DNA from 3 places in the Paenibacillus sp. PvR098 genome. Region 3 is predicted to be linked to each of the others. Evidence: riboswitches for the same ligand, from Rfam matches in the RefSeq annotation. Region 3 holds a riboswitch; each other region holds the start of a gene.
What was found. Region 3 has a riboswitch for cyclic di-GMP ahead of JOE45_RS00110 (FapA family protein). Riboswitches for the same ligand answer to the same signal wherever they lie in the genome.

Region 1 (10,480 bases), 1.5 Mb from region 3:
GCAGAAACCAACTCATCCGATTGTTGACAAGTTACAACGCCCTCTTCGTGACTTGCGCTTGTCCGTTACGGATCAATGTAATTTCCGCTGCCGGTATTGCATGCCGGAAGAAATATTTGGGCCTGATTTCACCTTCCTCCCTAAAGAAAAGCTTCTCACTTTTGAAGAATTGACTCGCATTTCCCGGATCTTTGTATCTCTGGGTGTGGAGAAAGTGCGGATCACCGGAGGGGAGCCGCTCATGCGCAAAGATCTTCCTATGCTCATTCACATGATCCAAGGGATCGATGGAGTCAGGGATATTGCGATGACGACCAATGGCTCTTTGCTGGCTAAGCACGCGCAAGCTCTGAAGGAAGCCGGGCTGCACCGGGTAACGGTAAGTCTGGATAGCCTGGACGATATCCGGTTTGGACAGATGAACGGCCGCCGATTTAAGGTATCCCATGTACTTGAAGGAATCGAAGCGGCTGCAGCAGCGGGCTTGAAAGTGAAAGTGAATATGGTGGTTCAAAAGGGAACAAACGATCAGGATGTGCTTCCCATGGCCAGGTATTTTCGGGAGCAAGGGCACATTCTGCGTTTTATTGAATACATGGACGTAGGCAATTCCAATGGATGGAGACTGGATCAGGTGCTTCCCAGTCAAGATATCGTCCAGAGAATCCATCAGGAAATGCCGCTTGAACCGGTCGAGCCTAATCATTACGGTGAGGTGGCCTCACGCTATCGCTATGTAGGGGAGGATTGCGAGATCGGTTTGATTTCTTCGGTCACTCAAGCTTTTTGCTCCACATGCACGAGGATAAGAGTTTCTGCGGAAGGGAAGCTGTACAGCTGCCTGTTCGCTTCTGCCGGGACGGATCTGCGAGATCCCTTGCGGGAGGGCTTAAGCGATCAGGAGATTCGGGAGTTAATCACGGATTATTGGAGTCATCGAGCGGATCGGTATTCCGAAGAAAGGCTTTCCAACACGCCTGGGCTTAAGAAAAGAAAGAAAGTGGAAATGTCTCATATAGGCGGGTAATAGGAAATGGGAAACAATCAAATAGGATGAATTTGCCCATCGCCCCGACCACGGTTTTATTGTGGATCGGGGCGATGGGCGTTTGATTCAGGCAGTGAGTTATTGCTCAGCATCACTGCTTTATTAAAGCTTTTGTGGTGGGCGACAGTACAGAACGTGATTAGATTTTCTAAATTCATAAATGTAGAACCTCCGCATAAAGATGCGTAAACCGCATGATACAATGACTATTATTCAATTGTATCATAGTTGTTTTATATTTATAATAACAATTGTAAGCACTTACACAACTTTTTTTCCAAGAGTCATACGATTAGCTGAAACAGTAGATTCGGCGGAATCAAACTATTCATGGAGGGATTCAAATGATCATGCGACTCCGCTTTCGGAACGGGTATCCAGAACCTTTGGAAACAAGCGGGCAGTCCTGCTGCGAGGACACGGCGTGATCAAGGCTAGCGGGTCTCTTGAAGAAGTGGTCAAGGCAGAGCGGCTATGGAAGTAATGTTCAGTCCGTTGGCTCTGGAAAGAGCGTGGGGTTATTGGTCCGACCGAGCCGTGATGTCGTTTTGATCTCGTTTTGGATCGCTTGGTTTTGAAAAAATAGATACGATCTGGGGGGTAAACATGGAAGAATATCGTTCAAAAACAGATGAAGAACAATTTTTTAAGGAAAAAGGCTTTGGGATGAATATCGGTTTTGGTAAGAGGCCGGCACTCGTTATTATTGATCTCACTCCCGCGTTTACCGATTACAAGAATCCAAGAATGCTTTTGGCTTCCAATTTAGAGTCACAGATTGCAGCGAACAATCGCCTTCTTGAAGCAGCTCACAGTCGTAAAATCCCTGTTATATTTACAAGGGTTGCTTATGATGATGACAATTTTCGGGATGCAGGGGCGTGGGCGTTAAAGCAAAAAGGGCTCGAAACACTAAAAGCGGGTACTACGGGGGTGGAGATTGATCCGGCGCTTGATTATCAAGAAGGCGATATGATCTTGACCAAAAAATACGCTTCTGCATTCTTCGGAACAGATTTAACTTCCCGGTTAGTGTCTCAAGGGGTTGATACTGTTATTCTCACAGGATGCTCAACCAGCGGTTGCGTACGTGCGTCGGCAGTTGACGGAATATCCTCCGGTTTCCGTCCCATTGTTGTAAGGGAGGCTGTTGGAGACCGTTCACAAATGGCACATGAACAAAGTCTGTTTGACCTTCAGGCGAAGTATGCTGAAGTAGTTAGTATTGAAGAAGTTTTGGAGTATTTTGATAAGATTGAACCTGCTGTTTAGTGATCCATTAAAAATTGGGGGGTATCACCACATGAAAAAAACGTTATCACTCACATTAGCTGCGATGTTAGGCTCGTCCATTCTTCTTAGCGCGTGTGGAGGAGGAGAGGCGCCATCCAATCAGGGATCTGATCAAGAACAGAGCGGTAAAACGTATTCATTCAAACTAACGCATATCACGCAGCCTACTCACGTCTGGCACAAAACCTCGGAAAAATTTAATGAAGAATTACAGGCTCGTTCCAATGGCCGCATGAAGGTGGATATTTTTCCGGCAGGTCAGCTTGGAGCTGAGAAAGACATGGTGCAGCAGTTAGAAAGCGGAACACTGGAATTCGGAATTATCACTAACGCGTATATGAGTACCCGTGCTGAAGCTTTTAATGCATGGAGCATGCCATTTCTGTTTAAGAATCTGGAAGAAACGACAGCGGCAACGAAGACAGAGCCTGCGCAAAAAATTCTGGATGAATTGAGTAAAAACGGGATTCAGGGATTGGCATACTTAACGACGGGAATCCGTCAGGTTTTCATGAAGGAGGGCTTTGTTGACAGCCCGGAAGATTTGAAGGGGAAGAAAATCCGCGTGCTTGGAAGCCCGTCCATTCTGGACTTCTGGAGAACCGTAGGGGCAGGGCCTACGCCAATACCGCTGCCTGAAATATACACTTCCTTACAATCCGGAGTGATCGACGGAATCGATATTGACACCGATGCACTGTTCTCGGAAAAATATTATGAAATCGCAAAAGATTTAACAATTACGAACCATATGGCATTTCCCGGCATCGTAGTCATGAGTAAAATGATACACGATCAAATGTCGGCGGAAGATCAAAAAATCGTGGCAGAGGCGATGCAAGCTGCCATTGATTGGGGAAATCAAGAAGCGATAGAGCGTGAACATAAAAACCTGGTAGAACTGAAAAAATTAGGAGTAAACGTTACCGAACTGACCAATACGGAAAGCTTCAATGCGATACGAGATGAAGTCTATGCTAAATACTCGGCTAATACGCTAATTAAAGAATTCATTGAAACGATCCGCAAATAATAACAGGAACACTATTAATCAGACGAGGATGATTTCGCCCTCGTCTCACTTTTATAGGTGAGTGATATAGAAAGGGGTATTTGACATGAACGGTGTACATGATATGGGCGGAATGCAAGGTTTTGGACAAATAGTACGTGAGGAAAATGAACCGGTTTTTCATGCAGATTGGGAAGGTAAAATGCGGGCGATGCTTGTTACTCTAAGTAAAAAAAATGTAATTAATCTGGATGAAGTCCGTTATGCGGTTGAAAGAGTCAAACCCGATTTTTACTTGGCCTTCTCGTACTACGAAAAATGGTTATATGGCTTATTGATCTTGTTAATTGAGAAAGGCGTTCTGAATGATGTAGAGATACAGGAAATAAAGAAGGGATTTTCTCTTGATGAAAACCAGGATCTTCTGAACGCATTGACTCAATTGAAATACGTTCGCGACAACAAAACGGCTCTGAACATCACTCGCGAATCAGCTCCAAAATTTAAGCCGGGGGATACAGTTATAACGAAGCTTATCCATTCGAAGGGACATATCCGATTACCCAGTTATGCCAAAGGGAAAATGGGATGCGTAAAAGAAATCCATGGGAATTACAAATTGCCAGAGACCAATATTTATTCCGAACAAGCGATTAAAGAACCCGTATACCTTGTTGAATTTGATGCTTCGGATTTATGGGGGCCGGATACGCCAAGAAAAGATAAGGTTCTGATTGACCTATGGGAGAGCTACTTGCAGCCTGCTACCATTTGAATCTGAAAGCGATTTGCCCACGTACGGGAAAAAACCTTATTTTGTGTGGACGTTTTACCGGAGTATACCGTTCGCTAAAGTCGCTGACTCGAACAAGTTAACCGGGAAACTCGCCAAGAAGTTTGGAATGGCGAGATAAACTGGAAGCTTAGCTGAACTAAATAAAACCAACAGATGCTCAGTGGCAATCTGTTGGTTTTTAGGTTGCTTCATAGGCTAGTTCGATTCCCTTTGCCTTGTACGTCCGCCGTTGATATATCCTCTGGCTATGCGGGAAGCCCGAAGGGTTGACACGATAACAAGCGTCTCATCCCGGGTCATATTCCGGCCTTCATACGAAAAGTCGGACAAATCAGCCATTTGTTCATTCGTATACTTGTCGAACAAGTCGATTAACATTTCCATATTATGGTCCATAGAAAGTTTCTCCTGCTATTGTTTTTTGTTTTTAACTACGATTTATTATTACAGAAGATTATGAAATTCGTCAACTGGGCTGGCACCTATGACGCATCAACGGATGCTTCATACGTTATCTGCTTTACATAGTTAACGATTGGGATGAACTGATTACTTTAGAATATAGCAGTTTATTCATTAGAGGTGCTGTTATGGAACAGTCGCCAATTCATCCGTAGATGCTGGAACACAAACCGCAGTTTGGTTATGGGTGTGAAAACTATAATTAAGACCATCAGACTATATGTACTGGATAACGGGACTGTAAGATCATGTAAACAAATAATAATTCTGATACTTTTCAAAAATATTTGTACATTTTTCGACAAAATCCAATGATTATTGACATTTGTTTTTGATTCAGTGTATTTTGATGTATGGTTATTATTACCTAAATTCTATTTGATAAAGGCAAACTTGCCGAAAGGTAAGGGCGCAAAGCCACGGGTCTAAGGTGCTAGCTATGACGGCCGGGTTGCCAATGGGGGAGAACAGGACCCTTTGGGGGTCCTTTTTTTGACCATAAAATAGAAAAATATGAAAGATCATATCATTGCAGGAAATCATCGACATGCTAGAACGGAATGGAGTTTTTATTTTTAAATTCGTCAAATTGATGTTGGTGGTGATGGGTCTTCTGTTGAAAATGGGGATATGACGCTAAGGTTTTATAAATTAAAAAAGGGGCTTACTACTAATGAAATGGTTTTATGATTTGAAAACGTCTGTGAAATTGATTTCAGCATTTGTCTTTATGGCCATCCTGCTTGCATGTGTGGGGTTCTTTGGATTAAATAACATGGGTAAATTAAATGACGAGATCACGATCACTTATAATGATCGTTTAATACCGATTAATGATCTTTCCAGTTCACAAATTTTGTATCAACGAATCAGAGTGAATATTCGCGATATGAACTTCGTAGCGAATACGCCTGAGGCTAAAAATAATTATGAACAAAGGATACAAGAACTTAAAATACAAATTGACGCAAACATCGATAAATACAGCAAAACAGGCTTGGACTCGCAAGCACAGGAATTGTTAAAGAAATTTGACCCCGCATGGCAAGCTTATAAAGGGATATTGGATCAGGCGATTCAATCCGCTCATGCCGGAGATGTGGAAGGATATTTAAGACTTGCTCCCGGTTTTAGAGAAGTAGGCGACCAAGCCGAAACGATTTTACAGGAGTTAATTTCCTTAAACATTCAGACCGCGGAAAAAGCGAATCAGGAGGCCAATGCTACTTACGCAAGCTCCCGAACCATTACGATAACGATTATCCTTGCTTCCCTGCTCTTCAGTATTGGATTCGGTTACTTCATCTCTCAAATTATTTCACGTCCTTTGAATCGCGTGGTGGGGTTAGTCGATAAAGTAGCCGGAGGCGATTTAAGAGAAACAGCGGATATCGATACGAAAGACGAGATAGGGCAGTTGGCTAATTCGATCAATGACATGGTGCTAAGCTTAAGAACAACGGTTAGCGGGATTATGGCATCAGCGGAAAGCGTCGCTGCAGCGTCCCAGCAAATATCCGCTACCACCGAGGAGATTGCGAGCGGTACAACCAGTCAGGCCAATGACGCTCAAACGATGAACGAATTGTTCAAGGAATTGTCTAACGCCATTGACTCAGTAGCTAAGGGTGCTGAGCAAGCCTCTGAATTGTCCAACAGCACGGTAGGAATTGCGCAGGAAGGCGGCAAAGTGGTCCGTTTCTCGATTGAAGGTATGCAGCTAGTCAATCAGCAAATGTCCCGCCTCGAAGAAGATTCGAATAAAATTGGGGAAATTATTGAAGTCATTGACGATATTGCCGAGCAAACGAATCTATTAGCTCTGAATGCGGCGATTGAGGCGGCTCGCGCTGGAGACCAGGGCCGGGGGTTTGCGGTTGTTGCGGACGAGGTACGTAAGTTGGCCGAACGCAGCGGTGAAGCGACCAAGCAAATCACGGCTATAATTAAAGGGATGCAGGTGAATACCCAGCAAAGTGTGAAAGCCGTAGGGGAAGGCGTCGTATCGTCGCAAAAAACCGGGGAAGCATTTGAGCATATTATCACGATGGTTAATGAATCCGCCCACAAGGTAACGGAAATCGCCGCGGCGAGCGAAGAACAGTCTGCTCAATCCTCGGAGGTGCTCGCATCGATCGAAAGTATCTCCGCCTCAACAGAAGAAGCGGCAGCAGCTTCCGAGGAAACCGCATCTACAGCTCAATCCCTTGCAGGGCTTGCGGATGAATTGAATAGTGCCGTATCAATTTTTAGAGTTAGATAAGTGATTTAATTATTATAGAAGGGGAATGAACACTGTGAGATTGATTCCTATCACTGAATATGATGACAGGACCATGCAGTTGGCGAAGCCGGTATATGACAGTCAGCGCCGTATGCTGCTGTCCGCAAACCAGACCATTCATCCTAAATATTTGGAAAGATTAGTTCAAATTGGCATCAAAAATTTGATTGTTGAAGACGCCGAATCCAAAGGAATTACACTGGAGGAAATGATCGATATTCCATCATGGATGGATATTGTGCAGTCGGTTCAGGAAGCCTTCAATGCCGTAAAATTAAAGAAGCAGATGCCCACTATAAAATTACTTCAAGGAACAGGACGTCTTATCCAGGAAATCAAAAGCCGGTCCCTTGTTTTGCCCGTACCCTCTACAACGTTGGCCGTGGAACTAAAACCTTATGCCCATGCGGTCAATGTAGCGATACTGTCCCTGCAAGTGGGTAAAATTCTTGGCTATAACGAATTAATGCTCCGGGATCTTGCATTGGGATGTTTGCTTCATGATATAGGAAAAGCGGTGAATAGTGTGGGAAGGGAGCATCCGGAGGCCGGATTTACTGTCCTGCGGAGTATTCGCGAAATCAGTTTATTATCTGCCCATATCGCATACCAGCATCATGAAACCCTCGACGGCCAAGGATACCCACGGTCGATCAGCGGGGAGGCTTTCCACCCCTATGCCCAAATATGCGGAGTGTGCAATGTGTACGAGAATCAAACGGGAGATACTCCTCCTCACGATGCTATGGAGATGGTGATGGCATTAAGCAGCATCTCCTATAATGTCGAAGTAATACAGGCCTTCGTGAGGGCCGTTCCTGCCTATTCTCCGGGAACCATAATTCTCCTTCAAGGTGGGGAAGAAGCGATCGTTACCAAGATCACCAGCCATATGCAGAGACCCGTTGTTCGTATTCTGGCTACAGGCGAGGAGATCTCCCTTGCGGATCATCCAACGATTATGATATCCGGTTGCAAATAAAATCAACAAGAGAACAGGTGGAGGATGAAGATGCAGGGTACTGGGCAGGAGCAATATGTCGAGTTTGGTATCGAAAGTGAACAATATGCCATTCGGATTCAGGATATTCATGAAATTATAAAGATGCAGAACATCACACAAATCCCTAACGTGATGCCCTATGTGAAAGGGGTTATTAACCTCAGGGGGAAGATTGTTCCCGTGATTAGTCTTCGCAATTTGTTTCAGCATGATGAAAAGGAATATTCCAAGACCACACGAATTGTGGTGGTTCATCATCAAGAGGATGCCGTTGGAATTGTTGTGGACCGCGTGAATAAAGTAACCACCTTCTCAGATATTCAGCTTCCTCCGGATTGTGTGGGCGGGATATCCGGCAGCTTTTTTACAGGTATCGGATTTACGGATAGCGGATTGGTCGGTATATTAAAGCTGGATGAAGTGTTAGTTCATGAATAGGAGTGAAACGTCCATGTTTTCCGAATACAGAGAGGTTTTTCTGGAAGAGCTGGGAGAGCAGCTGCAGCTTATGGACGATGAAATTCTAAAGCTCGAACAAGAAGGGGATTCCCTTCGGGTTATCCAAAGTTTATTTCGCGCCGCGCATACCTTGAAGGGTTCATCTGCGGCGATGGGCTTTGAGGAAATGAAGCAATTAACCCACGAGATGGAACATCTTTTGGATCAGGTTAGAAGTAATAAATTAGAGGTAACGGGCCCGCTGATTGATCTTCTCTTTCAGTCGCTTGATTATCTCAAACAGTTAAAGAACGATATTGAACGTAACGATAAGTCAATGACGGATATCTCGGATTGCGTGGAGAAGCTGCAAACCTTTACCGACATGCGTAAGCCAGCAACTGGCTCAGGGCCTACGATGTACTCTGCTCCCAAACCTGTATTGAACTTGGATACCCGGCTAAAAGTACAGGAGGCTCAGGATCATGGACTTGATGTGTATTGGATCGGTGTGCAGGTTTCCGCCGAATGTGTCATCAAAGGAGCAAGGGCTTATGTCATTCACTCCAATTTGACTGATAATGGGGAGGTATTTCTTACTGCTCCGGAATTAGAAAAAATGGATGAACATATGGATGGGCCGTTCTATATCACATTCCTTTATGCAGGAAACCGAAGCTCACAGGAAATGCAGGCTCTCGTTGCCGATTTAACCGATGTGGTCGATGTAAAGGCAGCGCCTTTGGAAATCGAAGAGACCGTGTTGGTCACCCCCAGTTCGGCTGCTCAAGAAAGAATCGTACATGATGAGGCTGCACAAACAGGCAAATCCAAATCTCAGACGATCCGAGTGAGCGTGGAAAGACTGGAGCATCTCATGAATCTGGTGGGTGAACTGGTCATTGACCAGACTCGAATCCAACAAGTAGAGCGGACGCAAAGAAGGCGTATTTCCGATGATTCTGTGAATGAGCTTGGTCAAATCTCCGATCATCTTTCGCGTATTATCGGCGATCTGCAGGAAAGTGTCATGAAAGCAAGAATGCTCCCAATTGAGCAGCTGTTTAACCGTTTCCCCCGCATGATACGAGATCTTTCCCGCGACTTGGGTAAGGAGATCGATCTGGTGATGGAGGGAAAAGACACGGAACTCGATCGGACCCTGATAGAAGAGATTGCCGATCCGCTCATTCATCTCATTCGGAATGCGGTGGACCATGGGATCGAAATGCCGGAAAAAAGGGAACAGTCAGGTAAAAATCGGAAAGGCACTCTTCGAATCCAAGCGGCACATGAGGACAACCAGGTGGTTATCTATGTGGAAGAGGACGGGGCAGGAATAGACCCGGCCAAAATGAGAAGATCCGCGGTGGAGAAGGGTATCATTCTCGCGGAAGAAGCGGAGCAGTTAAGCGATCGGGAAGCGATCGACCTGATTTTTCGACCCGGATTTTCAACGGCTCAAGCAGTGAGTGATATATCCGGACGCGGTGTGGGCATGGATATCGTCAGAAGCCATATTGAGAAGTTGAATGGTCTGATCGATATTGAAACCAAATTGGGAGAAGGAACTTGCTTCAAAATCAAGCTTCCGTTAACGCTGGCCATCATCATCGGACTGCTCGTGAAACTGCAAGATCAAACGTTTATTATTCCGATGAGCAATATCGCCGAAATCGTCAGAGTAACAACAGGAGATATCCAGACGGTTCGGGGACAATCGGTGATTGTACTGCGTAATCAGGTGATTCCGGTGGCTTGGATGCATGACTCTTTCCACATTCGCAAAATGGAAAAGAAGAAAAACATTCCGTTAGTGATTGTGGGCTCAGCGGAAAAACGGCTGGCCCTAGCTGTAGATGAGCTGATCGGGAATCAAGAGATCGTCATCAAGTCGCTGGGTTCTTATATCGGAAAAGTAGACTGCATTGCCGGGGCTACCATATTGGGTGACGGTAAAGTAGCTTTAATATTAGAGGTGTCGGGAATCATTAACAAAATGGGCGGGAATTAAGTTTAAGCCGTTTGGTGGTGAACATAACTTCAATGATGGATGAAATCACGGATACCGATTTGGTCGCCTCCGTTAATCAAGGTGATCAGATTGCATTCAACTCTCTACTAAGTCGTTACATGCCGATGAT
Region 2 (10,480 bases), 1.4 Mb from region 3:
AGCTCATGACAAAGGCCAGTGCAATAATGACAAGAATGTCATCAATTACCGCAGCACCAAGTATGGTTGTTCCTTCTCTAGATTTTAATTTTTCCATCTCTTTAAGAGCCTGGACAGAAATACTAACACTTGTGGCTGACAGCAATAGACCGAGAAATACGGATTCTATTGGTGGGAGTCCGATCATTTTACCCGCTAAATAGCCTACAGATAAGGGCGCAATAATTCCAAGTATGCCTACATATATCGAGCTCTTCCCTGTACGTTTGAACTCCTTCGTATCGGTTTCAAGACCAGCTATAAACATCAAGAGTATAACACCGATTTGACTGAATTCTTTAAGGATCTCCGTGTTAGTTATGACTCCCAGGACAGTGGGGCCAAGAACGATACCTATAAGTAGTTTGCCAAGTACGGAGGGTTGTCCTAACCTGCTGCTGATGTCCCCGGCCATTTTAGATGCTAGCAATATGATAGCTAATTGAAATATAAGCATAGATGCTCCACCCTTCTGAACTTTCTTAGTGTACGCCGCTTTAAGGTAAGAAATACAAAAAGAACCGGGGTACCTTTGAAAGAGGTGGGTGAGCATTCCAGGCGAATGATCGCTGGATTCGACCAAGATTCGTCTATACCGTTCAAGCTGAGCTTCGTAAGCCGCAGCCGTCGCTGCGGGACTCGGCTGAGGCTTGGATTTTGGCGGGGGGTGCCCATCACACGGTCTTCTCTTACACCGTTACTGCGGGTGCATATATCCGACTGGGCGGAAATGACGGGAATGGGGTGCGTGGTCATCGATAAGCACACTTCCCCGCGAGCTTTCCGTAACGAACTGTGATTGAACGATGCCGCATGGCGTTTACGTTAAAACGAATAAAACTCTTGAATTATTAGTATATCCAATGCTATAATAATAGAGTCAACAAATGAATATTAGCAGTTCTTAGGAGGAGCCTGTCACAGACGCAATCAGTCTGTACAGGCTCCTTTTGTGCTGCAAATCAATTATGACGGGAGTGGTAGGCTTTGCTGTTTTTCTTTCAATTATTAATCATTTTGGTCTGCACGAAACTCGCAGGGGACCTCTGCGTAAGGCTTGGCCAGCCTGCTGTCCTAGGCAAGCTCATCGTGGGTATCCTCATTGGACCCGCGTTGCTGGGATGGATCCAAAATTCAGATTTGCTGCAAGCGTTCAGCCAAATCGGGGTTTTGTTATTGATGTTTATTGCCGGTTTGGAAACGGATGTCCAGGAGTTAAACCGGAACCGGAATTCATCGGTTACAGTGGCCGTCGGAGGGATAATCATGCCTCTGCTTGGAGGATACTACGGAGGGCAACTCATGGGGCTTGGGCAAGCCGAATCGTTGTTCCTGGGTTTACTGTTCTCGGCGACTTCCGTTAGTATTTCGGTGCAAACGCTTAAGGATTTGGGACAATTAAAAAGTAGAGAAAGCGTTACTATTCTTGGCGCAGCCATCGTTGACGATATTTTGGTCGTCATTCTGCTTGCATTCTTGATGAGCTTTTTTGTGGGCGGCGGGGACGTCAGCTTAGGGCTGCTGATAGGCAAAAAAGTACTGTTCTTTGCTCTCATCATTGTTCTCGGCTGGAAGGTCGTTCCATGGGTGATGAAACGGATCGCACCGCTGCGCGTGTCTGAAACGGTCATTACTGCTGCACTGATCGTCTGCTTCGGTTTTTCTTACCTTGCCGAGTCGCTGCAAATCGCTGGTATTATCGGTGCGTTCGCAGCAGGGATCGCGGTGGCCCAAACGAATTTTAAGACAGAAGTCGTGCACAAGCTGGAGCCAATCGCTTATGCAGTGTTCGTTCCCGTGTTTTTTGTCAGTATCGGTGTTTCCGTAACCTTTGACGGGATTATGGACCAGCTTCCGCTCATTGCCGGGCTTACTGTAATGGCCGTATTGACTAAGATCATCGGATGCGGCTTGGGAGCACGTGTGACCGGTTTTAATTGGAAATCGTCTTTAAGCATCGGAGCGGGCATGGTATCCCGCGGCGAGGTGGCCTTGATTATTGCGGCCATTGGACTCGAAATGAATCTTCTACCACAGGCGTTTTTCACATCGGTTATCATTGTCGTCATTCTGACTACCTTGATTACACCTCCGCTTCTCAAATTGTTGTTCGGTGAACAGAAGGAATTAGCGAGCAACAAGGGAGAAACAATGAGCATGTAGTCCCTCCTGAGGGTACTTGCCAGTGGGATGGCCTCGGCCATACAAGCTCCATCACCCAGAGAGGTACCAAACCGCCTTGACAGTTGGTTGACTTGTCCCTTTAACATGAACCTCGTCGATATGACGGTAATCTCTCAACACCTTCAGCGCCTCCGGCTTCTCAATTTCGAAGCTGGAAGCGCTCTTATTTTTCTTTTGACCCCTCAGGCCGACAATACGGTTTATTTGTGGTATGATGGAGAGAGTAATACCAAGATCTGAGTCGTGCGCGACCAAGTGTAAGGCTATTACTACAGGGCTCCGCTTCAGCCGGATGCGTTTGTTAACTATTTAAAGGAAGCCGTATAACGGTCTGTTGGTCTGCGTTTTCGCTCTTGTATTTTCGACATAGGATGCTATAATACATTTTACAATCGGTTTCATTCGAGCAAGGCAAACTTGACGGAAGTCAAGGAAGCAAGCTAAAGGGACTAATGTGTTAACTAAGTCGCCAGCAGCCGAAGGACCAGAGGATATCGTCTGATGCGGGCCTCCCATACGGCTATAGGGAGGTCTTTTTTAGTGAATCAGCATGTATATCGCAAGGTTCATACGAGTCTTACGAATCATCTTGACCAACGCACGTGCCCTTTATAGGTCATGGAAGCCGTTTATCCTTGCGAACATACAACATTCAAGTGGGGGTAATCCGGGGTGAAAAAAATAATAATCGTAGACGATTCCTTATTTATGCGAATGATTCTGAAAAATGCCTTGGATGAATTCGGGTATGAAATTGTGGCCGAGGCGAGTAATGGCGTAGAGGCCCTTACGCTTTATTCTGAACTTAAGCCGGATTTGGTTACATTGGATATTACCATGCCGGAGATGGACGGCCTTACCGCGCTGCAGGAAATCAAAAGGTTGGATCCGGAGGCGAAAGTCATCATGGTGTCTGCCATGGGGCAGCAGGCGCTTCTGATTCGAGCAGTATCGATGGGCGCTATCGATTTTATCGTCAAGCCCTTTAACAAAGATCGCGTCAGGGAGGCTTTAATGAAGGCTTTTGCCTGAACGCATTAGGCTTTGCAGCATCGTATCCACAAGAGGAGAAGAACGGGGAGCCGGTTTTCTTCTTTTTTGAGTTTGTGGCCGTTTCTTTGATACAATGAATGAAGCGCTTGCCTGAATGGGCAATCCATTCCAATACCAAGGAGGAGTAAAAATTATGGAAATCCACTATCATGGGCATTCCTGCGTGCAGCTTAGTCACGGAGGGCACTCTCTGATCATCGATCCGTTCATTTCAGGTAATCCTTTGGCCGCTACGAAACCGGAGGATCTACAGGTAGAGCACATTTTACTTACACACGCACACCAGGACCATATTCTGGATACTGTTCCGATCGCAAAGAAAAATGATGCCACTGTCATCGCTACCTTCGAGCTGGCAACGTACATGAGCTGGCAGGGGACGAAGACGTTTGCTATGAATATTGGCGGCCGCACCTCTCTTGGTTATGCAGACATCGAGATGATCCAAGCGTTTCACAGCTCCGGCATCGTGCTTGAGGAAGAAAAGAAGATCATTTATGGAGGCATGCCGGGCGGTTATATCATTCGCTGGAACGGGTTAACCATTCTTCACAGCGGGGATACCTCACTGTTCTCCGATATGAAGCTGATCGGAGAGCGTAACCAAATTGATCTGGCGTTTCTACCCATCGGCGATGTGTTTACGATGGGACCTCAGGATGCGGCACTAGCTGCAGAGTGGTTACGAGCCAAAACTGTTGTACCTCTGCACTTTAATACGTTCCCGCCAATCCAGCAGGATGCGCAAGCGTTCGCGGAAAGCCTTACAGCTAAGGGAATCACGGGCAGAGCGATGCAGCCGGGCGAAACCTGGATGCTAGAATAGACTTGGGGGTCGCAGTTTGAATCTCAACATCATACTCGTACATACGGAGGAGCAGCTTAAAGGCTGCTTTTCCGTTCGAATAAACGTGTTTGTGGAAGAGCAGCAGGTACCGCCAGATCTCGAAATGGATGAGTTCGACGATTCTTGGATGGCTTGCCGGCATTTTCTTGCAACCGAAGGCTCAAAGCCTGTTGGGGCTGCCCGCTGGCGGATGTATGACGGGCAGACGGCAAAGCTCCAGCGAATCGCCGTGCTCGCGTCTTATCGCGGACGTGGAATCGGCCGCGAGCTTATCCAAGCGATGGAGGCTGACATTCGGGCCCAAGGCGTTCCTGCGGTCATCCTGGATGCGCAGACGCAGGCTGAGTCATTCTACCGTAAGCTCGGGTACGAGACGATCTCGCCCGAGCCGTTTATTGATGCGGGCATATGGCACGTGCGCATGCGCAAGAAGCTCTTGTAGGTCGGCAGCCGACGGCACAACGTTGTTAGCGTGAAAATTAGTCTATCCAGCGGTCCGGCAAGGACAAGCCTCGGCTGTAAGGATGATTTTCAGCGTAGCGGCTTCTGAGGCTGATCAGCTCAACAATTGAACAGAGTTACTCTGCATTCATTAAGCTTCCGCAGCTTTCGCGCGGGGGCTTTTTATTTTCCCGCACTACCTATAGTGAATTAGGCTCGTCCTATGTTAGAATGTTTTTACTCAAAGGGGGATGCGGGAGAACATGAATAAGGTTATACGCAAAATACCTGCCCGGGAATATGCCAGCTTGCTGCAGCACTATTTGAGGCCTCAGCGCAAAAGTATGGCTATTCTTGCGGTTCTGCTGTTAAGCGGCATTGCGATGCAGCTCATCAACCCGCAAATCATTCGCTACTTTATCGATACGGCGCAGGAGCAGGAGAGCAGCAGACCGCTGGTTCTTGCCGCCGGGTTATTTATAGGTGTTACATTGGTGCAGCAGCTGATGGCGGTGGGGGCGTCATATATAGGCGCTAACGTCGGATGGATTGCGACAAATCAGCTGCGCGAGACTGTGGCCGCTCACTGTCTGAAGCTGGATATGTCATTTCACAAATCTCAGACCTCCGGCGCGCTCATTGAACGGGTGGATGGGGACATCAATAATTTGTCTAACTTTTTCTCCAATTTCGTGATCATGCTGGTGAGTAATTTGCTGCTTGTGGCAGGTATGCTCGTGCTGCTGTTTCGGGAAGGCTGGCTGATCGGCATGGGGATGCTTTTTTTTGTGATTTTTGCCATCGCTTCTATTCAATATATCCGCAAATTTGCGGTGCCGCATTGGGGCAAGCTGAGACAGGTGAACGCTACTTTTTACGGTTTTCTTGGCGAGCACTTGGAGGGTACAGAGGATACCCGCGCGAGCGGAGCAACGGGATATGTGATGTATCGCTTTCACAGTTTGCTTCGCGAATGGCTGCCGATCCGTATTCGGGCGTATCTCGGCTGGGCTTCGATGTGGATTACGACGCTGCTGGTGTTTGCGATTGGCAGTGCGGTTGCTTTCGCAATCAGCTTCTATTTGTGGAGGCAGGGCTCGATTACGATAGGGACGGTATATATGATTTTTTACTACACCGAACTGATGGCCAAGCCGATTGAACAAATCAGAACCCAAATGGAGGATCTGCAAAAAGCGGACGCAAGTATCGTACGTATACGCGAACTGCTGCAGACCCAATCACTCATACAAGACGGTAAGGGCGCTGCCATACCGGAAGGTCCGTTGTCAGTGGAATTCGACGGCGTCGAATTCGGATATGATCCGGAGAGCGCAACACTTGAGCATGTCAGCTTCCGTCTAGAGCGCGGTCAGGTGCTGGGCCTGCTCGGTAGGACGGGCAGCGGCAAAACGACTTTGGCGCGGCTTCTTCTGCGTTTTTACGACCCGGGACAAGGGCGTATTGAGCTTGAGGGGATCGATATTCGGGAAGCCAGGCTTCACGAGCTGCGAAGCCGTGTCGGGATGGTAACGCAAAATATCGAGATCTTTCAAGGGACGGTGCGCGACAATCTGACGTTCTATGACGAGTCGGTCGATGACCGGAGAGTCGAGGAGGTGCTGAGGGAGCTCGGTTTGGTTCATTGGCTCCGCACGCTGCCCCGTGGACTGGATTCCATGCTGGAATCAGGCGGGGGCGGCCTGTCAGCTGGAGAAGCTCAACTGCTGTCGTTCGCCAGGGTGTTCCTGCGCGACCCGGGACTCGTCATCCTTGACGAAGCTTCGTCAAGGCTTGATCCTGCAACGGAACAGCGGATCGAACAAGCTATGAACCGGCTTCTTCTCGGTCGTACCTGTATCATCATTGCGCACAGGCTTGCGACGATACAAAGGGCCGATCAAATCCTCGTTCTGGATAACGGACATATTGCGGAGCAAGGGAATCGGGAAAGGCTGGCTGCCGATCCCCATTCCCATTACAGCCGAATGCTTCAGGTAGGAATGGAGGAGCTGCTGGTATGACGACATTCTCCTTTTTGTGGAAGCTGACGCGTTACCGTAAAGGATTGTACTTATGGAATGCGCTCGCTTGGTCATTGATTTATTTGGCCCCGATTGTGCCGGGTCTGATTACGAAGCAGTTTTTTGATATGTTGTCGGGTCATTCGCTCTACCATTTCGGGGTTGGGGCATTGATTGCATTTCTACTTCTATCCGCGCTGGCGAGGGTGGTGTTTATCCTTTTTGGCTTCATGACCGACGTTCACTTCCGATTTCGGATCGGCGGGCTGCTGCGTCGTAATGTACTGAAGCATATCCTGAAGGAACCCGGGGCCCGAGCCATTCCCGGCTCGCCCGGGGAAGCGATCAGCTCGTTTCGGGATGACGTCGATCAAGTGGAAGAAACGGTCAGCTGGTCGGCGGATGCGCTGGGCATGATGTTATTTGCCGCCGTTTCAGCCTTTATCCTCGTACGGATTGACTCGCAGATGACATTATGGGTATTCCTGCCGCTGGTCATTGTTGTGACAGTAGCTCAGTTATTTACAGCGATGCTGCAGAAATATCGCGCAGCCAGCCGGGAAGCGACAAGCCAAGTCACGGGAGCGATTAGCGAAATGTTCGGAACGGTGCAATCCGTTCAAGTAGCCGGCGCAGAAGATCGCGTGATCGGACGCTTTAAACGGCTCAACGGACAACGGCGGGAAGCGATGCTGAAGGACCAGCTTTTGACAACGTCGCTGGACTCGATCTTTTCCAATGCCGTCAATTTCGGTACGGGCTTGATTCTTCTTTTGGCGGCGGAAAAAATGCGGGGCGGCAGCTTTACGGTCGGTGATTTTGCTTTATTCGTGTATTACTTGACTTTCGTGACGCAGTTTATCCAAAACTTCGGTAAGTTTATGACTTATTTCAAAGTCAGTCAAGTAGCCAAAGAACGGCTTCAGGCATTGCTGCAAGGAGCAGAGCCAGAGCGTTTGACAGAGCATCATCCATTGTATCTCCGTGGAGAGCTGCCAGAGCCATCTGAACCGATTCGAACAAATAGAGACAAGCTCGACGTATTGGATGTACGCGGTTTAACCTACCATTATCCGGAGACGGGAAGGGGGATCGAAGGCATTGACCTTCGACTGCCGAGGGCCACGTTTACCGTCATTACCGGACGGGTGGGTTCGGGGAAGACGACGCTGGTTCGGACGCTATTAGGGCTGCTGCCCATGCAGGCAGGGGATATCCGTTGGAACGGCGAGTCGGTGGCGGACCCTAGCGAATTTTTCGTTCCCCCGCGCAGCGCCTATACGCCGCAAATTCCGCGGCTCTACAGCGACACGCTGGAGAACAACATTCTGCTCGGCATACGGCCGGAGGAAGAGCGGCTGCGTCGGGCGATCCGCTCCGCGGTGTTGGAGGAGGATTTAGAGAGACTGCCTCAGGGGCTCTCTACCGTCATCGGACCGCGAGGCGTGAAGCTGTCAGGCGGTCAAGCCCAGCGAACGGCAGCGGCCCGTATGTTTGTGCGTGAGGCGGAGCTGCTCGTTTTTGACGATTTGTCCAGCGCGCTGGACGTGGATACGGAAGGGAAACTGTGGGAGCGTCTGGAAAAGCAGCTGCAGGGGGCGGCGTGCCTGGTCATCTCTCACCGCAAGGCCGCGCTTGCTCGTGCGGACCATATCATCGTGCTGAAGCATGGTCGGGTGGACGCTGCTGGCCGTTTGGAAGAACTGCTGGAGACAAGCGTGGAGCTGCAGAAGCTGTGGCACCGCGAGGAATAAGCCTTGCAGCGATTGGCTGATCATTTGATTGGCATGCGTCCATTCTTGCATCAACTGATCGTGGATCGTCATTTCCCGGGCAAGCGCATGGATCGACATGCTTCAACAACCTACGAATCAACGCGCGGAACAACCCAAAATCCTCGTCCGTATCGGAACGAGGATTTTGGGTTGTTCATTTAATCTTCCTGCTGCTCTCGAACAGGAACGGCCACGATATTCGACTCAGCAAGGATATGGTTTTTCGTGTCCATCACCATGACCTGCAGCTCGAGCAGGCCGGGATGGACAACCAGCTCTTTAGGGAGCTTCACACGGAGAGAAGATTCGCTCAACCACATCGTCTGGAGCTTCATGCCGTTTATGAATACGGTGCTGCCGATGCCGAATCTCCCGCCGCGGACGGTTAGTCTCGATTTATCTCCAAGCGCTACCTGATCCGGGGATACTTCTTCAATCCGCGGTTCTCCATAACCAAGCACGAAACTGGTGCGCTGCCCTCCGGCTTGCTTCTCTGCTTCCAGGATGGCGTTTTGCCGTGCCTCGTACTCTCTTACGACTACTTCATCAATATTCATCGCTTCATAATAGCTTTTCGGTGGGAGAATCGGCATATGCCTGGATAGCTCACCCAAATAATCGGTGTAGCTGCTGCCGTGCCTGTTCGCTAGACTAAGCACATAGGGACCGAGAAAAGAGGGGCTGAAATGCAATGTTTCTTTCTTCTCTTCCGGTAAGTAGTTGCTCCAAACGAGAACAGGAACATGATACATTTTGTTGAGAAATTCCGGGTCGTCCTCGCCGCTGATGTACCCCGCTTCCTCATATACGAAATATTTCTCCAAAGACGGCAAATGATCTCCGAAAAAGACGAGTATCGTCGGCTCCTTCACCTGATCAAAATAGAGGACCAGCTCCTGCAGCATTCTGTCTGCAGCGGTCAAGCCCTGAGCAAATGTCTCCGCAATGCCGATCGCTTCAGGCGATAGTTCATTTCCTTTAATATCAATCGTATTTTTCTTGAATTTGCCAGGATAGTATTGGTAATGGTTTTCCATCGTATTGGCGAAGATGAAGTCGGCGCCTGGGCTTTCCGCGCTTTCCTCAATAATACGTCTCGTTACGGCATAATCACCGATGTACGGTCCCACATATTCATTAGGGTTAAAATATTCCAAGCTGATAAACTGAGAAAAACCAAGGTGCTTATATACCTCGAAGCTGTTGAAGAACCATCCGTGGAAAGGGCTGATGGCTGTAGTTGTATAGCCCTGTTGTGACAAAATGCTGGCTAGTGAAGCGGTTGGTTGTTTAATGACGGTTTCGTAAGGGATAGAATGCTCCGGGAAAAATCTCATGGAGTGTCCGGTCAGCACCTCGAGCTCGACATTCGCTGTACCTCCGCCGAACATGGGAGACAGCATCGTGCCGTGCGTGAACTGCTCTTGCATCGCGTGAAAAAAAGGAATCGGATCCCGGCTGAACGTAAGCTCCGTTAACTGAGTCGCATCCCAAAAGGTTTCATTTAGAACGAAGATGATATTCGGGGGCTTGAGCAGTTCCTCCTTCGTCCATTCATTCGTTGCGGGCTGGACAATCACCGGTGATAAAGCAGCATCCTTCGCCGAATGAATGAATTCCGACGATGGGATCGGCAGAAAGAGCAGTAAACCTATAAACGCGGACAGCAGGCGAATAAACAGGCGCAAGTTGAACACTCCCGTATGTATGCGGTATCTTACATTAACTGCTTGATCCATTATATCATGAGCTCCAGGATACAGATAGTAGCAGGAAAGAAAGCTGAAGTTACTGAAAAATAACTGACTCGTCACCGAACAAACATTTCTATTCGCTTTGTGATACGTTATGATGGAATGGAATTCATACTCACTTGTCCATAGAGGACTGAGAGCCGCTAAGCAGCATTCGGGGGGAACGAAACTGGATACTTTCGCTTGTCTTTATGTGATTCGCGGGGAGCCTTACCGATCCGGAACGTGCCTCAATTTGTCCGCTGTTGAGACCGTAGTGGGCAGGGCGTCCAAGGCGTATTCGCCGGATTTCGCTTTTACGAACGCATTTATATCACGCAAGCACGTCTTGATTCGGCAGGAAGGCAGCAAAGCCGTATTATA
Region 3 (10,480 bases):
CTGTTTTTTTTCATCACCAAATAAGCCTTGACCGTCTCCCCGCGATAGAGGTCATGTACCCCGGCCACCACGGCCTCTTCAACCTCAGGATGCTCGTAAAGGACCTCCTCGACTTCACGCGGATAGACGTTATAGCCGCCAGCGATAATTAAATCCTTTTTACGGTCCAGAATATAGAAAAAACCATCTTGATCCATTTTTGCCATATCTCCAGTATACAGCCAACCGTCTCGTAAAGCGGACTCTGTCTCCTCCGGACGGTTCCAATAACCTTTCATGACCTGCGGTCCCCGAATGATCAGCTCACCGATCTCTCCCACCGGCAGTTCCTTTCCTTGATTATCAGGATCCACGATTCGTGCTTCCGTATCGGGAAAGGGGATGCCAATCGATCCGATTTTTCGTTGCTCCCATATATTATTCGCATGGGTGACCGGCGACGCCTCCGTTAAGCCGTAGCCTTCGACCAGTCTGGCACCCGTCATCGCTTCAAACCGCTGCTGAATCTCCACCGGAAGAGGAGCCGCTCCGCTGACACAGACCTCCAACGACGATAAGTTGAAGCGCATCGTTTGCAGATGATTGATCAAGGTCATATACATCGTTGGGGCTCCCGGGAAGACGGTTGGCTTCACCCGACGCATGGTTTCGAGAAGCAAGTTAATTTCAAAACGCGGCAGCAGCGCCATCTTTCCAGCTAAATATACCGATTGATTCAGCAGCACCGTCAAGCCAAACACATGGAAGAATGGCAAGGCGGACAAATAAACTTCATTGGTTTGTTTAGAACGATACGACCATAGACGGTTTTGAATCGTATTGACAACCAAGTTATAATGCGTCAGCATCACACCTTTGGCCCGCCCGGTCGTCCCGCCGGTATACTGAATAAGTGCCAGGTCATGCTCCGGGTCCAGCTTCACGCCGCAAGGATCTGGAGAGGCCCTGCCCAGCAGCTTCACAAAAGAATATACACCGTCCCCGTAAATCACTTCCCGCTTCATCTTTTTAAGTCGTGCAAACAGCGGATAAAGCCAGTTTTGCGGTATCGGCATGTAATCTTTGATCGACGTTACGATCAACTGTCGGATTCCTGCTGGTTCCATCACCTTGTATACTCGCTCAAACAGCAAATCCAAGGTCACGATCACCTTTGCCCCGGCGTCCTTGATCTGGTACTCCAGCTCACGCGGCGTGTACATCGGATTCGTCATCACCACCACTCCGCCCATAAGCAAGGTGCCAAAATAAGCGATCACCGTCTGTGGGCAATTAGGCAGCATAATCGCTACGCGATCTCCTTTACGCACGCCGAGCTGGCTCAACGCATTTGCAAATCGGTAAGACAAATCAAGCAGCTCCTGGTAAGATAACGTCTTACCCAAAAAATCCAAAGCCGTATGCTTCGGATATGTTTGAGCAGATTCCTTCAAAAAATGCGCCAAATTTTGCTTTGGATAATCAAAGGTCGGTGGCACCTCAGCAGGATAATGCTTAAGCCAAGGTTTGCTAGTCATTGAAACCACCTCCACATCGCGCTTGTCAAGTCAGGTTGTGCATGGAGAATCAATTACATATGAATCACCTTGTTTATCCAAGGTTGTCCGTAAACGTTTACATTCTCCTGTAATGGATATGATATGATACGGAATTCCCTAATATGCCTTTGGTCTTACCGCACGCTATCCTCATCATGGAATCTGTAACTAAAAAAAGCGCCCATCGGCGGAGAAACCGCCCGGCGCCTTTGCTATATTCTCGATTAGACGGGAACGGGTGTCCCGCTACTTAAACTTCCGATCTTCAATTCCGGCCGCTGCCTCAAATCGATAAACTGACCGGATCCATACACTAGTGGACGAAACGGGTCCCCCACGTGAACCATCACTACGGTCGCTTGCGTTCCATCGGATAAGCTTACACGACTGCCGATCATACATTCAGTCATATGCCGGATAAAGCAGCGAACGATCCCTGGCTCCAGCAGCCCGTATGCATGATCGGCAATACTCTGTAGAACATCAAACAGAGGCAACGCATTCCGATAGGCCCTTTTGGAGGACATAGCATGAAACACATCGGCGACCGCAACAATTTTACTGACTTGTTCAAGACGATTACCGGACAACCCAGCAGGATAACCGCTGCCATCCTCCCTTTCATGGTGCTGCAGAGCAGCCAAAGCAATAAGCGGGTCCAGACCCGACTCGCGGCGGAGAAGCTCATACCCATACTGCGAGTGACGCTTGATTTCACGAAATTCATTATCGTCTAATTTACCCGGCTTATGAAGGATAGATAGAGGAACGAAGAGCTTGCCTACATCGTGAAAAAGCCCAGCCATGCTGATTCGGACACGCTCCTGTACGGACAAGCCTAGCCATTTGCCAATTAGTCCCGCCATAACACTTACTCCGACACTATGCTTGAATGTATCATCATCCTGCGTCTCAAGGGCCAACAAGATGCGATGCGTGTCAGAGCTTTTCACAAGCTTGTTGATGGCTGGTAGAACCGTACTATATACCTTGTCAACGGGAACCCGGCCGGCAGTTCGGATATCCGCAAATAACTCCTTCATCTCATTAACGGCAAACCCTACAAGCTGCTCAGGCTCGAATTCCGGACTAACCACATCATTACTGCGAAGTTTCAGGCCGTGCTGATGAATCGATTGGATACTTTCCGTTGTAAGAATGGAGGATGCAGGAAGAATTAATATTCCATACCGACTATATATATTTTTTTTCAACCTCTTGCCCAGCAAATGCGACATGTCCAGCAACGGAGTAGAAACTTTATCATCCACCATCATGCCAATTTACCGTTCGTCTGTTGATTTTGAATACCAATGGCGGAATAGGCCCGATTCTTCACCCATTCCAAATCAATCGTCTGATCCTCTATGCTATCGAAAACTTCAATACAGTAATTTCCTATGCACACTCTTCCAGAGCTCATGCTTTTTAACATAATTTTGGTCTTGGACTTCAGCACCGACGGCGCCCCCGTTTGACCACCCACCATCATCGCTGAAATGACGCCATCCGCTTCCAAACGAGATCCCCTGCATACAGCATCTTTATCGTAGAAAATAATATTGGCTGCCGAATACAAATCGCTTTGCAGAACTCCTTCTTTACGAATAAGTATGTCGCCGTTTGATTTGAGGGTCGATAAATGGCACTGCGCTAGATCAATCCGCACTTTAGCCTCTTGCATACTTCCGACGTGTTGAACGGTCTCCTTGAGTGAGTTCAGAATACCGAAAATGGTTGCTTCCGTAATCAGCTGAGGCATCCGCGACAGCTGAAGGAATCGCTCCAGCATGTCTTTCAGATTCAACCAAGACGTTTTGTCACGGAATCGAATGTTGACGATGACCGACAACGTTTCTTTGGCCTGTTTGGGAATTTCTTTAAACTTATTCTCCACCAAAAGTAAAATAATTTGTCCGTAATGAGGCTTCTGCCCCTTCTTCTCCACCATCTCAGTGAGCATCTTGGCTGCTTCAATCAGCTGCTCGAACTGGGACATTAATAATTGGGAGCCGTTGTATAATCGGTTATGGAGAACCCCGAAATAGCCCGAATACAGATTGCTTTTGATAGCATTTCCTTGAATACGGATACTCCCGGTTGCCGTAACGGTAGCGTTATAGACGCTGCCCGAGATATAGACGTTACCAAGCGATTCTATGATCATATTCTCCATAACATTTCCATAGACAATAATGTCGCCGGAGAATACGATATGGCCCGTTTCAATGTTAACATCGCCGGGAACGATGAACGCCTTGGTAATATCAAAAAACTTCGTCTGGTTCCCGGTGATACGCGGTCTTCCTTCGCTCATAGCGATGACGAAGCCATCCTCCCGTATTTGCACCCCATCTTTGGCTACAATAACAATGTCCTGGGGCTCCTTAGGGCGAATAAAATTCCCATAGACATCGTATCCAACAGTCCCTTCCTCGGGCGGTGTTTTTCGGGCGATCACATCTCCCGGAGTTACCGACGGAATGTTTAAATGACTTCTGTAATCTATGACTCCGCCAATCTCCACATACTGATTTTCCACTTGCTCCGTGAAAAATAGCTGCAGCTCCGCATCCTTCCCTGGAACAGGAGGCTTGCCTCGCGCGATTAGAACCGGCTCATATGTCGGATGCAGCACTTCTTCGAATATGGCGCCAATATTTCGATTTTTCACAATCGACAAACGGTCCAGCTCATGAGTAATATCATTAAGTTCCAGTTTATTTAAAATAATCGATTGGTCTTCTTCCGCTCTGAGAACCAAATGGGACGCAGGCTCACACTCACTGAGCTTCCATACATACCTGACGGGCGAACGCACAAGCAAGTGCGCTTGCATCCCATCCTCGGACACTTGGATTTCGAACAAAGCAGATTCTTCTACGGACCAAATCAACTTATCCTTTGATGTTACGGTCACCACACCGGATACCGTTTCTCCGTTCATAGTCAGCTTGACCGGAGGTATGGCCTCTATAGTAAGGGGGGATGTCGCGTCATCTTGGACAAAAATCTCATTTCCACTTACCCGCAACCAACCCTGACCCGTATACTCCCTTTGCTTGCTGTCGTCTTCCCCTTTGGCAAAATCCGAGAATTCAGTTTCATTAGGCGCAGAATCTAACGCCATGGATTTTATCATTTTGACCAAATCCAGTTCCGAAATAGAGTCGGACATCCGGACTACCTCCTTCCATCGGATCAAACGTTTGACGGTAAGACAAAAATACACCTTTCTCCAGCCGGGGAAAGGTGCATCGAATCATACGTTCCTCCCATTATCGGCGGCATGGCAGCCATAGTATTAGAATACTAACCTTAGGCCCATTGCTTTGCGTCCTTGCCTTTCAGCAAGTTTGCCATTATCGTAATGAAAAAATATTAATAATAATTAAATTATAGTCAATTGGGATGGCAAACATCAACATGTACATATCCAGAAGGGCTATTCCATTCTTGTGGTATGTAATTCGCGTGTTAATTTTCGCTAAAATTCGACACAAAGGTTAAAACCTTGCATTATTCTTCATTGTTTTTACATTATATTACATATCTACTCCTTCCAGAGGTCATTCAAATGGACGTCAAGCGCTTCCGCAATACATTGTATAGAATATTTGTGAGGATTTGTGATTTTTCCGTTCCTTATTTTGGAAATCGTACCGATCGACAGCCCGGTAAGCTCCGAGAGCTTGGTCACCGTTATTTGACGTTCCGCCATCAGCATCCTCAGCGAAAGGGCCATTTTGGACTGCTCCTGTGCTTCGTCCTTCGTAAGTCTTCTTCCGACAAACGCAATTCGGGTTACTTCCTGTCTACCATTCAGCAAAGGCTGAAAACGAAACTCCACTTCGGCTTTTTGATTGTTGCTCACCCACTCCATGCTCATACTAAAACCAGAGCCTGTCAATACGGCTTGGCGGAGCATGTGCCTTACTTGGAGCAAACTCCGTGACCCGACAAAAGAAAGAAAAGACTGCGAGACAAGATCCCTTCTCTTCATCTCCAGCAGTGGAGAGTGGAACGAGCAATCGACAAAACGAAATTTCGGCGTAAGCGTTCCTCTCATATCAAATCCGGACCCTTGACACAGAATCCATTTTTTATCGCTAACATCACGAACAATCATAATATAATAATGGGACCCGTCCATAACTGTTTCCCGTAAGGAAAGCTCCACGTCCATTTGAATTCCGTGTTTTACGGTCCAACATGCCTCTGAAAACAAGGTATCCTCATACTCAAAAAACTCCAACCGCTTCAGTACCCATGCCCTGTATTCGTTCGATAAAAAAGATAAGAAGGTTTCCTTCCAAAGCTCCTGTTTTGTATAGCCGATGATCTGGTAAAAAGCCGGATTTGCCTCTTCAATGGTCAAATGATGTCCATCCCATTTTAAAAGACAAATGCCATCCGCAGCTTTCTCAACCATAATGCTTACCCATTTATTCGGCATTACTCCTCCAACCTTTCGTCTTTAAGAAAAACAGTAATAGGAGATGGTTCGCCCCCTTCCATTGCGGTCCCAATCTCCTTCCCTGGGAACCTCCTTCAGCTTGCCCGCACTTGCACTTAACCATGCCGTTACGGCAAGTACCAGCGCATCGGCGATGTCATCACGGGCAAGCGCTTTGCGCGGGTTTCTGTGCATTAGCTCGGTAACGACCTCATCCGCTTGCCCATATACACCTCGCAGATGCATCATTCGTTCTTCAAATCCCGCCTTACTCCTCTTCCCGCTCTGCATCGGAGCTCGTCCAGGCTGCGAATCTTCGGTACGAGCGCCCAAGACTGACGCGATAAGCCGCGACCGCTGACCCTGCGCTGCAGTGCATTCGCATCGACATAGTCTGACGCGGTCAAGACTTCGCGTACCGGCGCGGGGAATATACTGGACGCCCGTCCAAGCTTCAAGAGCTGCCGCGCCAGCACGTCACAACGTCGCGGCTCTGTTGCGGCCGCCAGACCGATCAGCATGTCAATCAATAACAATCCCGCCTCCCGGTACGCTTCCCACAGGCTCATCAGATCGCCGAACACGCCAGCAATCCAACTCCCGTTGGCCGCCAGCCCACCGACACCCAGCCCGCGGCGCAGCCGTCAATTCCTACGAAGGATTCACTTTTCATAAGTTCCGCTGTTCCCCTAGTACGACATCCGGTCTTCGCCTGCACGACTTATACCATTCAGTCACCGCATGTATATTACCGTCCCTGCCCAGTTGATTACAGGTAAGCTTTATTGCATGGATAAACACGTCTTTAACACCCTTTTGCAGTTTTTCTTTATTATACATCCTTTTTCTTTTATCGGACATGCTGCAGACCGTTTATGAGGACAAAGATACAAGCCGCACATACACTTAAAACATATATATAATAGGGCAAATCATGTAAAGAGGAAATACGTTTGCTGGGAAGGATGTGAAAAAATTGGCGAATGGCACTATGGACGTCTCGGTTTCGAAACAGCTGGGACAGAACGAAATGAACCTCGTCCTGGACTGTATGAACGGGTTACCTCACGATCTGCGTGTGCTTCAAGACGGAGCTTTGATTACGATGAAGCATGACGATGCCGAGCGCCAAGTCTTGGTTACAAGAGGAAAAGGGGATGAATGCGGCTTCCACTATATTGAGGTCGGGACTGAAACGGCCAATGCGCTGAGGCTTCGGGATGGAGTAAGGTATCGGGTGCATTACGACGAATCAACAAAAATACTTACTTTAACACGAGCCTTAGTCAGTCGTGTTCAAGTCCCGCTGAAAACCGATCGGAAGAAAAAAAAGGAACCGACCGTTACGATAGGATATGCACTGCTCTGCATGCTTGGCATGGCAGAGAAACGTCCTTCACTAATAACGCTCAACCGAGGCTCTGTCACCGTAAAGCTCAGGCTCTCTGTGCCTAACAATGAGCTTGACCGGGGTTTTCTGCTCTCCTCAGAAATCGCCGCGATGCTTGGGTTGACTCAGGGACAGGCGTGTCTGTTGGAATACAACCAGTCTACCAAGGTCTTGACGCTTTCCGCTTCGGGTGTACCAAGCCGAATGGTAACCCCCCAGCAAAAAACAGGGAAGGATAAACAGAATCTTAACAAAAGCCGGAACTTGCGCACAACCTATGAACGCAGAGAACCTGTTTCCGCCAAATCCCAGACAAAAAGCGGAACACCCGTCAAGCGTCATCGTTCCCCAGCTTCCAAAAAACCAGCAGCAGCTCTTACCCGCTCCACAGGTCGGCTCAATGGCTCATTAACCAAGAAGCTCCGATGAATGAAGCAGGCCAATAGAATAGATGGCCACTTCCTCAACAAACTGCTGTATATTGAATCTAAGCAATGGGCTTAACGCTGCAACAAGTGCAGCCTGCCTGCTCCTTGCAATGTGGGCTGCTTATCGGTAGAGGCGTCCCCAAACGGGTAATGCTAATCGTTCCGTATTCGTTCCGCGGCAATCCATCCGGACATGGCGCTGCCGAGCTTATCCGCTCCGGGGTAAATCATGTCTCCGCAATGCCACAGGTCGGACAAGCCCGAGGAGCAGTCGGCAATGCGCAGCAGGTCAAAAGACGATAACGCTCCCCGCTCCGGAATAAACAATGTCTCCACAGCATACCCATTACGCTCTGCCCATGTAACAATCATGGAATTATCATCGAATAAAAAGTGCTTTAACAGCAGTAACCGCATCCCATTCCACTTTCCAACGACGACAATTATGTTATATATGCTAACATATTAACACAACTAAAAGATATCTAAACACAAAAAAGTCAGGGATGCATGGGTCCTGCCCATACATCCCTGACTTTATAGTTCACTTATTTTCCTAACTGGTGGATCGGATGGCCCAATGCGCCTTCAGCAGCGTCCATCGTGATCTCTCCAAGCGTCGGGTGCGCGTGGATCGTGAGCGCGATGTCTTCAAGCGTAGCCCCCATCTCAATCGCAAGCGTAAGCTCAGCGATTAGATTGGATGCTTCTGCGCCGACAACATACCCACCAACCAACAGTCCGCTGTCTTTGTCGCCGATCAGCTTCACGAAGCCATCGGTGGCGTTCATCGATTGAGCTCGTCCATTAGCCCCATATGGGAACTTGCCAACGATCACGTTGATGCCCTTCCCTTTCGCTTCCGTCTCGCTAAGGCCGACGCCAGCGATTTCCGGATCTGAGAAGACAACGGCAGGAATCACTTTATAATCCACTACACTAGGCAGCCCTGCGATCGATTCGGCCGCGACTTTGGCTTCGTAGGAAGCTTTGTGCGCCAATGCCGGACCCGGAACGATGTCGCCAATAGCGTAGATGTGAGGCACGTTCGTTTGGCATTTGTCGTTTACTTGGATCAAGCCGCGTTCGCCGACCTCCACACCCGCAAGCTCCAAAGACAGGTCGCCGTCCGTATTGGGGCGACGTCCAACCGTAACCAGCACGTAATCGGCGGTTACTTTCTTCTCTTCACCCTTCACGGTATACGTTACCGTTACATCCTTGTCAGTTTGCTCGCAGCCCTGAGCCATTGCTTCAGTGACAACTTCCACATCCAGCTTCTTCAGGTTGCGTGCTACAGGCTGGGACAGGTCCTTCTCAAAGCCCGGAAGAATCGAATCGGATCCTTCCAGCACCGTTACCTTTGTACCGAACTTGGCATAGGTCTGCCCAAGTTCAATCCCGATGTAGCCGCCGCCGATCACCACCATGCTCTTCGGAATTTCGTTCAAGGACAGAGCCTCTGTTGAAGAGATTACGCGGCCGCCAAACGGGAACGTTTTGAGCTCAATCGGACGGGAGCCCGTAGCAATGATGCAGTGGTTGAAACGGTAGCGTGCGGTTTCGTTATCGTTAAATACGCGCGCCTCATTCTCGTTGATGAACAGCGCCTCGCCTTGGAATACCTGTACTTTATTGCCCTTGAGCAGCATACCTACGCCGCCGGATTGCTTTTTGACGATGCCGGTTTTCCACTCTTGGACTTTTGTAAAATCGATCTTCACATTCTCAGCCGTGATGCCAATCGAATCGGCATGGCTGACCATCTCATATTGATGCGCTGCGGAAATCAAGGCTTTGGACGGAATGCAGCCGCGGTTTAAGCAGACGCCTCCGAGCTCAGCCTTATCCACCACCAGTACGCTCTTGCCCAACTGGGATGCACGGATGGCCGCCACGTATCCGCCGGGACCGGCGCCGATGACGAGCACATCAATTTCAACCGATGCGTCTCCAACTACCATAGTGGATTACACCTCCATGACAAGCAGTTCCGGATCGGCCAGCAGCTGCTTGATATAATTTAAAAAGTTTTGCGCTGTAGCGCCGTCGATAATTCGGTGGTCGAAGCTTAGGGACAATGCCATCACTGGAGCAATGACAATCTCGCCGTTCTTCACTACCGGTTTTTCCGTAATGCGGCCTGTACCTAGAATCGCCACCTCAGGGAAGTTGATGACCGGAGTAAAGAACATGCCGCCTGCAGAGCCAATGTTCGTGATGGTCAGCGTCGAGCCTCTCAGCTCACCAGGTCCCAGCTTGCCTTCTCGGCCGCGCGCAGCCAAATCTTTAATCGCCTCGGCAATGGTCCACATGCTCTTGCGATCGGCATCTGGAATAACCGGTACGATCAGACCGTTATCCGTGTCCGTAGCTATCCCTATGTGGTAGTACTTTTTGTAGACGATCTCTTGCTTTTCTTCGTCAATCATAGCGTTCATCACCGGGAATTGGCGAGCCGCCGCAACCAGTGCCTTCACGATGAACGGCAGGTACGTTAGTTTGACGCCTTTCTTCTCGGCAACCGGCTTCGCCTTCGTGCGAAGAGCTACGAGCTGCGTTACGTCGACCTCGTCCATCAATGTTACATGCGGCGCCGTGTACACGCTCTTCACCATGGCGTTCGCAATGGCCTTCCGGATGCCTTTAAGCGGCACGCGCTCTTCCT

Region 1: it holds a riboswitch for cyclic di-GMP, as region 3 does, so the genes downstream of both, JOE45_RS07605 (methyl-accepting chemotaxis protein) here and JOE45_RS00110 (FapA family protein) in region 3, are expected to answer to the same signal.
Region 2: it holds a riboswitch for cyclic di-GMP, as region 3 does, so the genes downstream of both, JOE45_RS07270 (response regulator) here and JOE45_RS00110 (FapA family protein) in region 3, are expected to answer to the same signal.

Annotation. Positions count from the first base shown of each region.
Region 1 covers NZ_JAFIBU010000001.1:1,516,085-1,526,564, reverse strand. Annotated here, with positions in the region: gene moaA (GTP 3',8-cyclase MoaA) at 1-1,027, shown strand, start outside; gene JOE45_RS07625 (isochorismatase family protein) at 1,655-2,320, shown strand; gene JOE45_RS07620 (TRAP transporter substrate-binding protein) at 2,352-3,374, shown strand; gene nthB (nitrile hydratase subunit beta) at 3,460-4,128, shown strand; gene JOE45_RS07610 (hypothetical protein) at 4,345-4,545, opposite strand; cyclic di-GMP riboswitch class I at 4,988-5,070, shown strand; gene JOE45_RS07605 (methyl-accepting chemotaxis protein) at 5,285-6,874, shown strand; gene JOE45_RS07600 (HD-GYP domain-containing protein) at 6,909-7,877, shown strand; gene JOE45_RS07595 (chemotaxis protein CheW) at 7,908-8,336, shown strand; gene JOE45_RS07590 (chemotaxis protein CheA) at 8,350-10,350, shown strand; gene JOE45_RS07585 (sigma-70 family RNA polymerase sigma factor) at 10,383-10,480, shown strand, end outside.
Region 2 covers NZ_JAFIBU010000001.1:1,443,730-1,454,209, reverse strand. Annotated here, with positions in the region: gene JOE45_RS07285 (cation:proton antiporter) at 1-496, opposite strand, end outside; partial or broken gene JOE45_RS07280 (L-arabinose isomerase) at 649-838, shown strand; gene JOE45_RS07275 (cation:proton antiporter) at 1,027-2,202, shown strand; cyclic di-GMP riboswitch class I at 2,624-2,704, shown strand; gene JOE45_RS07270 (response regulator) at 2,896-3,255, shown strand; gene JOE45_RS07265 (metal-dependent hydrolase) at 3,410-4,102, shown strand; gene JOE45_RS07260 (GNAT family N-acetyltransferase) at 4,119-4,565, shown strand; gene JOE45_RS07255 (ABC transporter ATP-binding protein) at 4,828-6,588, shown strand; gene JOE45_RS07250 (ABC transporter ATP-binding protein) at 6,585-8,342, shown strand; gene JOE45_RS07245 (hypothetical protein) at 8,346-8,525, shown strand; gene JOE45_RS07240 (sulfatase-like hydrolase/transferase) at 8,522-10,102, opposite strand; gene JOE45_RS07235 (FHA domain-containing protein) at 10,212-10,480, shown strand, end outside.
Region 3 covers NZ_JAFIBU010000001.1:16,379-26,858, reverse strand. Annotated here, with positions in the region: gene JOE45_RS00120 (long-chain-fatty-acid--CoA ligase) at 1-1,517, opposite strand, end outside; gene JOE45_RS00115 (HD-GYP domain-containing protein) at 1,763-2,815, opposite strand; gene JOE45_RS00110 (FapA family protein) at 2,812-4,716, opposite strand; cyclic di-GMP riboswitch class I at 4,819-4,909, opposite strand; gene JOE45_RS00105 (PAS domain S-box protein) at 5,092-5,994, opposite strand; partial or broken gene JOE45_RS23270 (DUF429 domain-containing protein) at 6,016-6,563, opposite strand; gene JOE45_RS00090 (hypothetical protein) at 6,971-7,813, shown strand; gene JOE45_RS00085 (hypothetical protein) at 7,966-8,229, opposite strand; gene lpdA (dihydrolipoyl dehydrogenase) at 8,361-9,776, opposite strand; gene JOE45_RS00075 (dihydrolipoamide acetyltransferase family protein) at 9,783-10,480, opposite strand, start outside.